DNA from 3 places in the Sphingomonas sp. BL-S-05 genome. Region 2 is predicted to be linked to each of the others. Evidence: predicted binding sites of a transcription regulator. Region 2 holds the regulator's gene; each other region holds the start of a gene.
What was found. The regulator LexA, encoded in region 2, represses DNA repair genes until DNA is damaged. The targets are predictions, from matches to a motif close to GTTCCNCNCTTGTTCT.
Positions count from the first base shown of each region.

Region 1: a site for LexA is predicted at 2,489-2,504, ahead of ACZ1JS_RS13020 (ImuA family protein). Genes of this name have one in related genera too.
Region 3: a site for LexA is predicted at 1,862-1,877, ahead of ACZ1JS_RS09715 (ribonucleoside-diphosphate reductase subunit alpha). Genes of this name have one in related genera too.

Region 1 is NZ_CM145499.1:2,787,420-2,792,071, forward strand. Features, by position in the region: gene ACZ1JS_RS13010 (DEAD/DEAH box helicase) at 1-1,234, shown strand, start outside; gene ACZ1JS_RS13015 (SOS response-associated peptidase) at 1,428-2,054, opposite strand; gene ACZ1JS_RS13020 (ImuA family protein) at 2,553-3,284, shown strand; gene ACZ1JS_RS13025 (Y-family DNA polymerase) at 3,202-4,652, shown strand, end outside.
Region 2 is NZ_CM145499.1:1,592,039-1,596,690, forward strand. Features, by position in the region: gene trpD (anthranilate phosphoribosyltransferase) at 1-13, shown strand, start outside; gene trpC (indole-3-glycerol phosphate synthase TrpC) at 10-786, shown strand; gene moaC (cyclic pyranopterin monophosphate synthase MoaC) at 783-1,250, shown strand; gene ACZ1JS_RS07320 (molybdopterin molybdotransferase MoeA) at 1,514-2,692, shown strand; gene lexA (transcriptional repressor LexA) at 2,746-3,408, shown strand; gene ACZ1JS_RS07330 (alpha-glucuronidase family glycosyl hydrolase) at 3,592-4,652, opposite strand, start outside.
Region 3 is NZ_CM145499.1:2,083,441-2,088,092, reverse strand. Features, by position in the region: gene ACZ1JS_RS09715 (ribonucleoside-diphosphate reductase subunit alpha) at 1-1,855, opposite strand, end outside; gene ACZ1JS_RS09710 (DUF4345 domain-containing protein) at 2,195-2,602, opposite strand; gene ACZ1JS_RS09705 (DUF2721 domain-containing protein) at 2,599-3,060, opposite strand; gene ACZ1JS_RS09700 (GNAT family N-acetyltransferase) at 3,151-4,254, shown strand; gene ACZ1JS_RS09695 (ATP-binding protein) at 4,333-4,652, shown strand, end outside.

The sequences.
Region 1 (4,652 bases), 1.2 Mb from region 2:
GCCGACCACCGCTGTCGCGACCACGACGCTGGAACTCGGCATCGATCTCGGCAGCGTGACGTCGATCGCCCAGATCGGCGCACCCCGATCGATGGCGGGCCTCAAGCAGCGGCTCGGCCGAAGCGGTAGGCGCGGAAAACCCGCCGTGCTGCGCATATATGTCAGGGAGAAGCATCTCGCGGCCGATGCCGATCAACTCGATCGTCTCCGCCTCGACACCGCCCGCGCCGTCGCCTGCGTGCGCCTGCTACAGGAAAACTGGGTCGAGTCCGCACGCTCGGATCCGTCTCTAGCGACGGTTGTGCTGCACCAGACGCTCTCGCTGATCGCCTCAGGTGGAGCGATTAAACCGGGTCCGGCCCATAAGGCGCTGGCGGGGTCGGACAGCTTCATCCATATGGCTCCTGGCGACTACGCCGACCTTCTCCGCGGTGCGGCGCGTCCGGGCGTCGACCTGCTGGAGCAGTCTTCGCAGGGACTTCTGATGCTGGGAGAGGTGGGCGAGCGCTTGGTAGGCGGCCGCGACTTCTACGCGGTCTTCTCGACGGATCAGGAATGGAGGCTGGTCGCCGGCGGACGGACCATCGGCACGGTACCCGTCGTGAACTTGCTCGGGATCGGGTCCCTGGTGGGCTTCGCCGGGCGCCGGTGGCGGGTGGAGGCCGTTGACGATCGCGCCAAGGTGCTCGAGGTCGTCCAGCATCGCGCGGGCAAGCTGCCGCGCTTCAACCGGCCGGCAAGCGAGGCGCTCGACGACAAACTGGTCGCCACGATCTTGGCGGTCCTGAACGATGACGAACGGCCTTCCTACCTGGATTCGGCGGCGCTGGAGTTTCTCGACCAGGGGCGAGCGGCATACCGCGAACTTGGGCTGGACCACAGGACGCTCGTCCAGGCCGGCTCCGACACGCACCTGATCACTTGGGCAGGTACCGCCGTCAACGGCCTACTGGCGATACTGCTGACGGCGGCGGGGCTCGAAGCCGAAGTACATGACATCGGCGTCACTGCCCTGAATACTTCACCTCCGGAGCTGATGGCCGTTCTTGCAGGGCTGGAGAAATGTCCTCCGCTCGACGATCTCGCCGCCTTTGTAGAGGGACTACGCACAGCCAAGTTAGATGACTTCGTTGACGAAGATCTGCTCCGGCGTCTGTGGGCTGTCCGAAACGCAAGGCATCGTGACCGCGTCACGGCCATACTTCAGCAGATGGCAGAGGCCTCGCGAGGCTGAGCGCACGTCCACCCATCGAAATCGAAATTTGAAAACGGACGGGCCACTGCCTACCAACCATAGTCACTTCTGCTCAGCTAGTCACGAAACATCCTAACCACTTCCTATTTAGTTGAGAATGCCGTCACACACACCGCTAATTGATTAGGATTTGATCATCCGCGCAATCAAAACTACGTTCTGTCACGACTGGTTAGTCGACATGCATAAGTTGCGACGGATAAGCATTCAGCATCGCTATTGCCTCATCCATTGAAGCGGTCAGCCAGCGGTCCTGATCTTCCGCCATTAGGATGACCGGCATTGCCTTAGGGTGTTTGGGCGCAACCAGCGAATTCGGTTCGGTCGTGCAGAACGCGTAGACTCGGTCATGGTCTTGATCGACCTTCCACAGTCCCGCGAAGCACGGCACCGTCTGATCCTCGACCGTGAACCACCACGCCGTATCATCCGGTCTATGGCGATCCGCAGCAGCCTTGGGTTCGGAGAAGCGGGTGAACGGCACCAGGCAGCGATGCTCCGACCGCATCAGCCAAGGCTTCCACATGCCGCTCTGCATGTTCCGGGCGTTCGTCCACCAGTCGTAGAGGAAGGGTAGTTCCCCTTCACGGGCAGGGCGCTTGCGGGGTTTGCGGGTGGGAAAGCCCCAGCGCATCGTGCTCAGCACCCGTCGACCGTCCTCGACACGCACGACGTAGCCGGGCTTGCCGGGCGCGGCATAGTCCTTCTCGACCTGCAGGACGTTGGTAGCGTCATCGACCGCATCCAAAGCGTCGAAGTAGGTCCTCGGGTCGACCTTGATGCTGTATAGATTGCACATCCGGTCGTTCGATCACGACCGATAGCGTGAGACAAGCCTCTTCCACGTCGCCGCATCGGGATAGGGTAGCGGCGCACCCGTCGGCGGATCACGACCAACCATCAATTGCGGTCGCTGGACATGCCCCCGCACCTGACAGGACGAGCAACATAGACGCCGACCGACCAGCGCCAACGTGCCATCCCAGCGGCGCTGGTGGAACAGCCACCACAGCGAAACCGCATCGAGAATGCGGACGTGGCCGCACTTCGGACACGTCAGCCGTACGGTCCGTTTATGCAGTGCGCACTCCTCCAGCGTGCGGAGTCGGCGCCCGACATGGTCGTGATCCGCTCCTGTGCGATCATCCCGATTTCGACCGTCCGACACCGCTTCGTTCCGCCCCCGATCACATATCCGCGTCCGCAACGCCTTGACCGGGCGCTGGAATAAATGGAACATATAGCGAACAGATGAGTCGCAGCAACCATGTCCGCAACAGCACCTTCAGCCGAGATAATGGCGCGTCTGCGTGACGAGATCGGGGACGTGCGAGTTGGCAAAACGGATGTGCTGCCGTTCGATATAGACCCACTCGACACGCGACTGACGGACGGCGGCCTCGCGCTGAACGGGTTGCACGAAGTGACGTCGACAACCCCGACGCTGACCGACGACGCCGCTGCCACGCTGTTCGCCGTCGGTGTCGCGGCACGGGCGGCTGCGCGGACCGGGCGCCGCGTGCTGTGGGCGCTGACGCGGTTCGACCTGTATGCGCCAGGACTTGAACAGGCTGGCCTGGACCCTGCGACCCTGCTCTTCGCCGAGGTCCGTGAGGACAAGGACGTTCTGGCGGTGATGGAGGACGGCCTTCGGCATGGCGGACTGGCTGCAGTGGTTGGTGAAGTGAAGCGCGCCGACATGGTCGCGACGCGGCGGCTGCAACTGGCGGCTGTGACCGGCAACACGCCGGCCTTGCTGTCGCGCCGGTGGCGGCGTCAGGGCGTATGCCCCCTCACGGAACTGTCGGCGGCGATGACCCGGTGGCGGATTGCCAGCGCGCCATCGACCCGGCTGCCGGCTCCCGGCGTCGGACGCGCGCGCTGGATGGTCGAACTGGCCCGCCAGCGTGGCGGACCGGGTTTCACGATGGAATTGGAGGCGTGCGATGATACGGGTCGCCTCGCTCTACCTGCCGCACCTCGCGATCGAGCGACTGCGGCGGTTGGAGCGACCGCGCGCGCTGCCTGAACCGCAGGTCGCGCCCGAGCTTCCGATCGACGACGACCCCGGTGCCTGTTCGGTCCCGCGAAGCGGCGGATGGCGTCCTGGTGCCCGCTGGGCGCAGGAAACGTCGCGTGCGGTGATCGAACAGCAGGTCGCCTCGCTGCCGCTTCACCAGCGACCGCAGATGCGCGAACTGGGCCGGCGTTCCGAGGCTGCGGAGCATCCGTTCAAGCGACCTTCCCCAAATGGCGTCCGTAGTGCGCCACCGCTGCCCGCTGTCACGCATGACGTACCGCTGATACTCAGCGAACAGATCGGACAGCGGCAGGTTATCGCAGCCGCCTGTCCGGCGGCACTGGCGTTGGGCCTGACCCCGGGGATGGCAGTGACACAGGCGCGTGCGCTGATTCCCGATCTCGACATTCGTCCTGGTGATCCGGATGCAGATCGAGAGCTGCTGAAGGATCTGGCGCACCATGCCGTGCGACACTGGACGCCGACCGCAGCGGTCAGCGAACCGGATGGCCTGTGGTTGGATCTGACCGGCGTCGCGCATCTTCATGGTGGCGAAGCACGCTTCTGCCAGCGGCTGGTTCGGTTCTGCCGACGCTTCGGTCTGACCGGGAGGATCGCGGTAGCAGGAACGCCGGGTTCAGCGCATGCCCTGGCGCGATACGGGCATGACGCCGTCAGTGTGATTCCAAATGGGAGCGAAGCGCAGGCATTGGCGTCGTTGCCACCAGTTGCACTTCGTCTCACGCCCGAAGCAGTTACAGCGGCCAATCGCTTCGGCCTGGATCGCATCGCCGACCTGCTGCCGCTGCCAAGGGGGCCGCTGGCCCGGCGGCTGGGGATCGGAAGCGTGCGCCGCCTCGACGAAGCGCTGGGTCGCGTACCCGAACCGATCGTCCCGGTGGTGCCGGAGGAAATACCTGCGGCGCGCCGCTGCCTGCTCGAACCGATCGGAACAGCTGAAGCGATCGAACAGGTGATCGGCGATCTGCTTGCCGACCTCATCCGTCAGCTTCAGGACCGGGGACGCGGCGCACGTGCAATGATCCTCACTGTCGAGCGGATCGACGGCAGCGAGCAGCATCTCGCGGTCGGGACTGCGCGAGCGACCCGCGATGCGACCCACCTTGCCCGGCTCTTCCACCTCCGGATCGAACGGATCGATCCGGGCGATGGTATCGAGGCGATGCGTCTCATCGTGCCCCGTACCGATCCACTCGGTGCGACTGCACTGGCTGTGAACCTCGCCGGCGACGATGCGGTGCCCGATGTCGCTATGCTGGTCGATCAGATCGCCGGACGGATCGGCGAGACTGCGGTCTTTACTCTCGCACCGATCGAAAGCGACGTACCCGAGCGGGCCGTGCGTCGGGTAGCTCC
Region 2 (4,652 bases):
CGCCTACGCATGACGATGCTCGACACCATCCTCGCCACGAAACGCGCCGAGGTCGCCGAGCGGAGCGCCCGCGCGAGCATCGCCGATCTCGACGCCCGCGCGACCGAACGCAGCGCTCCGCGCGGCTTCCGCGCCGCGCTCGACGCGAAACCCGGCCATGCGCTGATCGCCGAGATCAAGAAGGCCAGCCCGTCCAAAGGGCTGATCCGTCCCGATTTCGACCCGCCGGCCCATGCCCGCGCCTATCAGGCGGGGAGCGCCGCCTGCCTGTCGGTGCTGACCGACGTCCAGTATTTTCAGGGCAGCGACGACTATCTGCTCGCTGCCCGCGCGGCGTGCGACCTGCCGGTGCTCCGCAAGGACTTCAACGTCGATCCATGGCAGGTCGCAGAGGCACGGTCGCTGGGGGCCGACGCGATCCTCATCATCGTCGCCGCGCTGTCCGATACGCAGATGGCGGAGATCGAGGCGGCGGCGATCGAACGCGGCATGGACGTGCTGGTCGAGGTCCACGACCGCGCCGAACTCGATCGCGCGCTCATGCTCCGCTCGCGGCTGATCGGCGTGAACAATCGTAATCTCAAAGACTTCTCGGTCAGCTTTGATCGCACCTATGAACTGGTCGGCCATGCCCCGGCCGGCTGTACCTTCGTCGCCGAAAGCGGCCTGAGCACCCGCGCCGATCTCGACGCGATGGCCGAACACGGCGTCCGCTGCTTCCTGATCGGCGAGGCGCTGATGCGGCATCATGATGTCGAGGCGGCAACGCGGGCGATGATCGGATGAGCCTTACCCATCTCGATGCCGATGGCAGCGCGCATATGGTCGATGTCGGCGGCAAGGCGGTTACCCAACGCATTGCCGTCGCCACCGGCCGCATCACTATGTCGGCCGAAGCCCTGGCCGCCATCCGCGACGGCCTGGTCAAGAAGGGCGACGTGCTCGCCGTCGCGCGTGTCGCCGGCATCATGGCCGCAAAGCGGACCAGCGACCTGATCCCGCTCTGCCACCCGCTGCCGCTGACCAAGGCATCGATCGACTTCGCGTTCGAGGACGACGCGATCCGTGTCGGCGCAATTGCCGCGACCGAAGGCAAGACCGGCGTGGAAATGGAAGCATTGACAGCTGCTTCCACCGCATTGCTCACCATCTACGACATGGCCAAGGCGATCGACAAGGCGATGGTGATCGAGGGTGTGTGCCTGCTTGAGAAACAGGGCGGCAAGTCGGGCGACTGGCTGCGCGGTTGATCCATCGCGGAAGCCCCTTGTCACCCTGGGTCGCCCCAAACCTCTTTGAAAATGCGGGACGGAGCCAAAGCCAAACCGTACCCCGGCGAAGGCCGGGGTCTAGTTGGGGGACGTGAGTAACCTACGCAAACCCTTCCCAACTGGACCCCGGCCTTCGCCGGGGTACGGCTAGTTTTGTGGATAGATTTGCGGCTTCCATAGTAGCTTCGATACAGTCCCCGATGAAGAAATCGCCTACGCGCCCCCTCTGAAAAGGCCCACCCATGAGCCTCCTCCCCGTCGCCGAAGCCCAGTCCCGCGTCCTTGCGCTCGGCCGCGCCCCGCTTGCCGAAACCACGCCCATCGCCGACGCGATCGGTCGCTTCGCCGCCGCCGACGTCGTCGCCCGCCGTACCCAGCCCGCACGTCCGCTATCGGCCATGGATGGTTATGCGATCCGCTTCGACGACCTGCCTGGACCATTCGACGTCATCGGCGAAAGCGCCGCCGGTGCCGCCTTTCCCGGTGTCGTCGGCGAAGGACAAGCCACTCGCATCTTCACCGGCGCGGCAATGCCGACCGGCACCGATTGCGTGCTGGTACAGGAGGAAGCGACGCGCGACGGCGACCGCCTGCACCTGTCGGGGGAAGGCCCCGTCCGTGGCGGCAATGTCCGTCGCGCGGGGCTCGACTTCCGCGAGGGCGATTTACTGATCGCGGCCGGCGAGCGCATCACTCCCGCCCGCGCGGCACTGGCCGCGATCGCCGGCCATGGCAGCCTTTCCGTCGGTCGCCGCGTCCGCGTCGCCATCGCCGCGACCGGCGACGAACTCGTTCCCGCCGGACAGGCGATCCGCGACGACCAACTCCCCGAAACTAACGGCCTGATGCTCGCCGGTCTGCTCGGCGACCTGCCGGTCGATCGTATCGACCTCGGCATCCTGCCCGACCGGATGGACGCCTTGGTCGACGCCTTTACGAACGTCGACTGCGATCTGCTCGTCACCACCGGCGGCGCCTCGGTCGGCGAACATGATCTGGTCCGCCCGGCACTGGCGGCGGCGGGCGGGACCCTCGATTTCTGGCGGATCGCGCTGCGTCCGGGCAAGCCGATGCTGGCGGGAACGCTCGGGCAGGCGGCGGTACTCGGACTGCCTGGCAACCCCGTATCGTCGTACATCACCGCCTTGCTGTTCGTCCGCCCGCTGGTCGCACGCCTTGCCGGCGCGACCGATCCGTTGCCCCGCACCGTTCGCGCGACACTGGCCCACCCCCTCCCCGCCAACGGCCCGCGACAGGACTATCTCCGGGCGACGCTGGTCGACGGACAGGCATCGACCGCCGCCATCCAGGACAGCTCGATGCTACGGACCCTGGCGCGTTCCGATTGCCTGATCGTCCGCGCGCCGCACGCCCCGGCGGCCGATGCGGGCGACTCGGCGGAAATCCTGCAACTCGCTTGACGGCAAGCAAATCGTTTCCTATTGGTTCCACGTCTGTTCCGACGGAGGACCCCATGCTGACGCGTAAGCAGCACGAGCTGATCTGCTTCATCGATGACCGGTTGCGCGCGACCGGCGTATCTCCTTCGTTCGAGGAGATGAAGGAAGCGCTCGACCTGAAGTCCAAATCGGGTGTCCACCGCCTGATCTCGGCGCTGGAGGAACGCGAATTTATTCGCCGTCTGCCCAATCGCGCCCGCGCGCTCGAAGTGTTGCGGATGCCCGAGCGGCCGGTCGCCAAGAAGGCGGCGGCCAAGCCTGCCGCCGCCCCCCGCCCCACGCCCCAGCCTGCGAACGACGTCATCGAACTGCCGCTGCACGGCCGCATCGCCGCCGGTGTCCCGATCGAAGCGATCGAGGGACAGGCGACGCTGCCCGTCCCCGCCGCGCTGCTTGGTGCCGGCGATCACTATGCGCTTGAGGTTGCCGGGGACTCGATGGTCGAGGCCGGCATTCTCGACGGCGACTATGCGCTCGTCCGCCGGACCGAAACCGCCCGCGACGGCGAGATTGTCGTGGCGCTGATCGAGGATAGCGAGGCGACGCTCAAATATTTTCGCCGCGAAGGCGCGATGATCCGTCTCGACCCCGCCAACCGCAGCTACGACCCGCAGCGCTATCGCCCCGAACAGGTGCGCGTACAGGGCAAGCTCGCCGGCCTTCTCCGCCGCTACTAACCTCCATTCCCTTCCCCGGCGGCGAGGAAGGGAGCGGCAACGCCGTGGAAGGGTGAGAGCGATCTAACCCCTACAAACCGCCTGTTAAGATTCAGTCGCGATTGCAAACGCACCGCGCGCAAGTGTGAACTTAGTGAACTTTGGCGCCCCGCCCGGCTTCTCCAACCGGGCGGGGCCTCACCGTTATTTGCCGTTACCCGGCGCCCATGGAGTCCGTATCGCCTTGTAATAGCTGGCCGGATGCGGCGGCGGCGTTACCCCGGCCGGGATCGGACGGCCCGATACCTCGGCGAAATAGGCGATGCACGCATCACGCCACCACTGCGCCTCCTGCCGCTGAATCGCGAGGAACTGGCTGACCTCGGCAAAGCGCTCCGCATCGACCTTCCCCTCCATTGCGGCCCACTGCGCCTGCATCGCTGCAACCTCGGCCACGCCCCGGTCGTAATGCGCGACCAGCTCCTCCCATAGCGTCCGCCCCGACCCCATTCGCCGGTCCCATGAGACGCGATGGAACCACAGCAGCAGATTTTCAGGCACTGACTTGGGATCGCTGAACTTCTTGGCCAGCACCGGCGCATATTGCGCGGCGGCGTTGCTGCCCGACGGCGTCCGGTCGAACCCGATGCCGTTCCGGTCGGCCTTGTGGAAATAGACCGGGTTCCAGTCCTCCCGTGCCAGATCGTCGACCCACGGCCCCGGCCCGTAATGGTGACCGGTCGCGAACAGGTGATTGAGGCCCAGCGGCATCATGTAATCGACGACTGCCTCGTGCGACCGCATCATCATCGCGACGATCGGCTCGGCCGCCGCCTGCCCCCATGTCATCGCCGCCCAGTCGCGCGCGATCTCGCGCGCATCGCCGTCCGGGTTCCAGGCCAGCCGCCCGAACGCATACCAGTTCGCCTGATCGAATTGCGATCCCGACCAGTTGCGATCGGTGCCGATGTTCGACACCCCCGCCATTCCCGTCAGCGCGCCCGGCCGTACCGGCGTGTCGAGCACGTTGGCGACCGTGGTACCCTTGCGCGGACGATAGGTGTCGCTGCGCAGCACCTCCTGCCACAGGGTCCCGAGATAGACGAGGTGCGTGGCGAACCCCATATATTCCTTGGTGATCTGCACTTCCATCATCAGCGGCGTGCGCGGCATCGCCCCGAACAGCGGATGGAAGGGTTCGCGCGGCTGGAAGTCGATCGGACCGTTCTTGACCTGCACGATCACATTGTCGGCGAACTTGCCGT
Region 3 (4,652 bases), 490 kb from region 2:
GATCGAACTTGGCCAGTTCGGACGTGTTGTCCGCCTCGACCCCGCCGGCGAACCCGGCGCGCTGCACCGACTTCGACCGCAGATAATAGAGCGATTTAATGCCCAGCTCCCATGCGCGATAATGGAGCATCAGCAGGTCCCACTTCTCGACATCGGCCGGGATGAACAGGTTCAGCGACTGCGCCTGGTCGATGAACGGCGCACGGTCCCCGGCCAGTTCGAGCAGCCAGCGCTGGTCGATCTCGAAGCTGGTCTTGAACGTGTCCTTCTCTTCCTGGCTGAGGAAATCGAGATGCTGGACCGATCCGCCGCGCTCGAGGATCGTGTTCCACACCGCATCGCTGTTTTTCGACTTCGCGATCAGCAGCTTTTCGAGATACGGGTTCTTGACCGACCACGATCCGCTCAGCGTCTTGTGGGTATAGATGTTCGCCGGGATCGGTTCGATGCAGGCGCTGGTGCCGCCGCAGATGATGCTGATCGACGCGGTCGGCGCGATCGCCATCTTGCAGCTGAACCGCTCCATCACGCCCATATCGGCCGCGTCGGGGCAGGGGCCGCGCTCGTTGGCGAGGTGCATCGACGCCTCGTTCACCTGCGCGTTGACGTGGCGGAAGATCTTCAGGTTCCACGCCTTCGCCATCGCCCCCTCGAACGGCAGGCTGCGCGCCTGCAGGAACGAGTGGAAGCCCATGACGCCAAGGCCGACCGACCGCTCGCGGCTCGCCGAATAGCGCGCGCGGGCCATCTCGTCGGGCGCACGCTCGATATAGTCGGTCAGCACATTGTCGAGGAAGCGCATCACGTCCTCGATGAAGCGCTTGTCGCCGTTCCATTCGTCCCAGGTTTCGAGGTTCAGCGACGACAGGCAGCACACGGCGGTGCGGTCGTTGCCGAGGTGATCCTTGCCGGTCGGCAACGTGATCTCGCTGCACAGGTTCGAGGTCGAAACCTTGAGGCCCAGATCGCGGTGATGCTTGGGCATCGTGTTGTTCACATGGTCGCTGAACACGATGTACGGCTCACCGGTGGCGAGACGGGTCTCGACCAGCTTCTGGAACAGCGACCGCGCATCGACCTTGCCGCGGACCGATCCGTCCTTGGGGCTCTTCAGCTCCCATTCGGCGCCGTCGCGCACCGCCTCCATGAAGGCGTCGGGGATCAGCACGCCGTGATGCAGGTTCAGCGCCTTGCGGTTGAAGTCGCCGCTGGGCTTGCGGATTTCGAGGAACTCCTCGATCTCCGGATGGCTGATGTCGAGATAGCAGGCGGCCGAACCGCGCCGCAGCGACCCCTGCGAAATGGCGAGGGTCAGCGAATCCATCACGCGGACGAACGGGATGATGCCGCTGGTCTTGCCGTTCAGCCCGACCGGCTCGCCGATGCCGCGCACGCTCCCCCAATAGGTGCCGATGCCGCCGCCGCGCGACGCCAGCCACACATTCTCGTTCCACGTCTCGACAATGCCCTCCAGGCTGTCGGGGACCGAGTTGAGATAGCAGCTGATCGGCAGGCCGCGTCCGGTGCCGCCGTTCGACAGGACCGGCGTGGCAGGCATGAACCACAGCTTCGAGATATAGTCGTACAGCCGCTGCGCATGGGCGGCGTCATCGGCATAGGCCGACGCCACGCGCACGAACAAATCCTGATATGATTCGCCGGGCAGGAGATAGCGATCCTTCAGCGTGTCCTTGCCGAAATCGGTCAGCAGCGCGTCGCGCGAATGATCGACCTCGACCGCGTGCAGCAGCGCGTCGACCGTGCGGCTGGTACGTTCCGGGGCCGGGGCGGCGGGGGCCGGATCGGCGAATTGCAACTCGTTCATCTGGGCATCCTGACTATCCTGGAAGGTCATCGTCCCGTTCCTTTTGTGTTCTAGCACGGGGCGCTAACCCCTGTCGATTTCTGCGGAACGTCCGCGCACGCCATCCCTGTTGACAAGCGTTGGCGGCACTGGAGGTTCCAGCGGGTTACACACTATCGGTAGCGCCTCCCCCGCGTTCGCCACCACTAATTGTAGGAAAGCGGGCGGTGCGCAAGACGGCAAATTTTTCATTCACGCCGGGCATTGGCGGCATTCGGGCGGGCGGAGATACGCGACGCACGGCGATCCGCCGGGTTCGTGAAATGCAAGCGAACTTTTCGTGAACGCAGAAAAATATGATCGCCTGGAATCGGGTTTCCGTGCGGAACTTTATGTGGCGGCGGCCAAGCGGTATCGCCGCGCGACGCGCATCTGCCACAGCAGCAGCAGCGGCACGACGATCAGCTCGATACACAGGCCCAGCAAATGTCCCGGCGATGGCACGCCGACGCCAGCGAGCGACACCAGCCGCGCCAGTCCACCACCCACGACCATCGCGCCAAGTAATCGAAACCGCGCGGTCTTCGATTCGATCGCGGGGATACAGGTAAGAAAGGCGAGGCCCATCACCAGAAAGATGCCGGAGAGATAGCGGAAGTGACTGTCGAGATCGGTCGCCGGGGCCGGTTGCAACCATGCCGCGCCGCGCACGATGCCGAGCGTGGAAACCATCAGCGGTACGGCGCAGACGATCGCGACCGCCGTCTGCAACAGCGTCCGTTCGCCGCGCGCGGTCACTTGCGTTCGCGTTCCAGCAATTCGGCACGCACCCGGATCGCGTGGACCGACATCCGCACCTCGAACAGGAACCAGACCAGCCCGCCGATCAACAGCACCATCGACAGGACGAAGGCGATCGCCACCGCCTTGCCCAGCCCGAGGTCGAGCAACTCGGCGATGAACAGCATCGCGACGACGGTACAGTTGGCGACCGCCGACAATACGACCAGGAACACGGCATTGTTGATGACCCGGATGCGCCGGTCGAGCAGCCGCAATTCGAATACGTGGCGTTCATGCTCCGGCCCGGTCGAGGACGGATGCAGCTTCTCGAGGTCACGAGCCCGGTCGACGATCCGCGCCAGCCGCCCGACCATGACGTTCAGGATCGCGCCGATCCCGGCCAGCAGGAAGACCGGCGCGATAGCGGTCTGGATCGTCTTGGCGACGGTCGACAGGACAGGTGCGAATTCCACGCGCCTGCTATGCCGTGGGCGGAAGGGGCGGGCAAGGTTGCGCAGGGATTGCGACGCCGGATCGCTACCCAATCGTAACGGGTTGTCGGCATGATGATGCCCATGTTGCTGCGTACTTCCCCACCGGTCGCCCGAACGACCGACGAATTGCCCGACGCGATCGACAAGGTCGCGGCATCGGCGGTCCAGACGCATCGTTTCCTGCGGCGCCAATGGTATGTGGCGGCGCTCGATACCTATGGCGGCACGGCGCGGACGTTGCTGGTCGAACGCGGTGGGCAGCCGATGCTGGCGTTGCCGTTGATCGGGCTCGGGCCGGCCCCGTTGGGCATGGCGCAACTGCCCGGCTGCTACTGGCCGTTCCGCAGCGGACCCGTCGCGCAGGACGCCGGCCCCGACGACTTCGCGGCGCTGCTGGGCGAGGCGGGGCGGCGGGTGCGCGGGTTCCGGCTGGGTCCGGTCTATGACGATGATCCGATGCTGCAGGGGCTGCTGGACGCCGCCTGGGCGAGCGGCTGGCGGGCCATGCCGCGCTTCATCGCCGACAGCTATCTGCTCGACATCACCGCGCGCCAGGCGGAGGGCGCCTGGCCGCGCCTGTCGACGCTGCGCAAGAATCGCTTCAACGAAAAGCATCTGGCGGCGCTCGGCGAACCCGACTGGTCGTTCGCCAGCGGTGCCGACTGGACGCCGGCGCTGTTCGACGACCTCGCCGCCGTCGAACGGGCAAGCTGGTTGAACAGTCGGACCGATGGCAGCGACGCCAAATTCACCCTGGAGGGGCATGGCCGGTTCTGGCGATCGGTCGTCGGCGATCCGGTGCTGGCCGACATGCTGTGGGTCGCGCTGCTGCGGATGGACGGCAAGCCCGCCGCCTTCTCGTTCGACATCAACGCCGGCACCCATAAATTCGCGATCGCCAACAGCTATGACGTCGCCTTCCGCCAGCGGTCGCCGGGAAAGCTGCTCTATTACCGCAATCTTGTCCGCGCCGTCGCCGACGGCATCACCCGGGTCGATTGGGGTGCGGGCGATAGCGGGTATAAGCGGCTGATCGGCGCTGAACCGGGGCCGGCGATCCGCGACTGGCTGTTCCTGCGGCCCGGCCTGCCCGCGCTGGCAGGGCGTCTGCTGGCGAAGCGCTGGGCGATGCAGGGTCAGGCATCGAACCCGCCCGTCGCGGATGGGGATTAGGCGAATCATCCCCGACGTTGCCGACCGGTCGCGTATCGGCCAAGATCGCCGCTTTACAGCCACCGGCGACGATCGAACATGACTGGCCCATCGCTATCCGCCCTGCGCGCGCACGTCCATCGTCAACGGGTTTCGCTTGCCAAGGCCGGCTGGTGGCAATCTCCGCTCGTGCGGCAATTTGCGGGCCTGGCTGGCTATGCGATCCTGTTGATCGCCGTATCCGTCGTTGCGATGTCGCTGTCGCCGTTACCGCAGGGACCGGTGCTTGTCTGGCCGGCCACGTCGGTCGCCGTAGCGAAATTGACCCGTACGCCGCTATCGCGATGGCCATTGATATCGGGCGTCACTGCGGCCAGCCTGTTCCTGTTCGGCATGCTGAACGATGTGCCGTTGTCGCT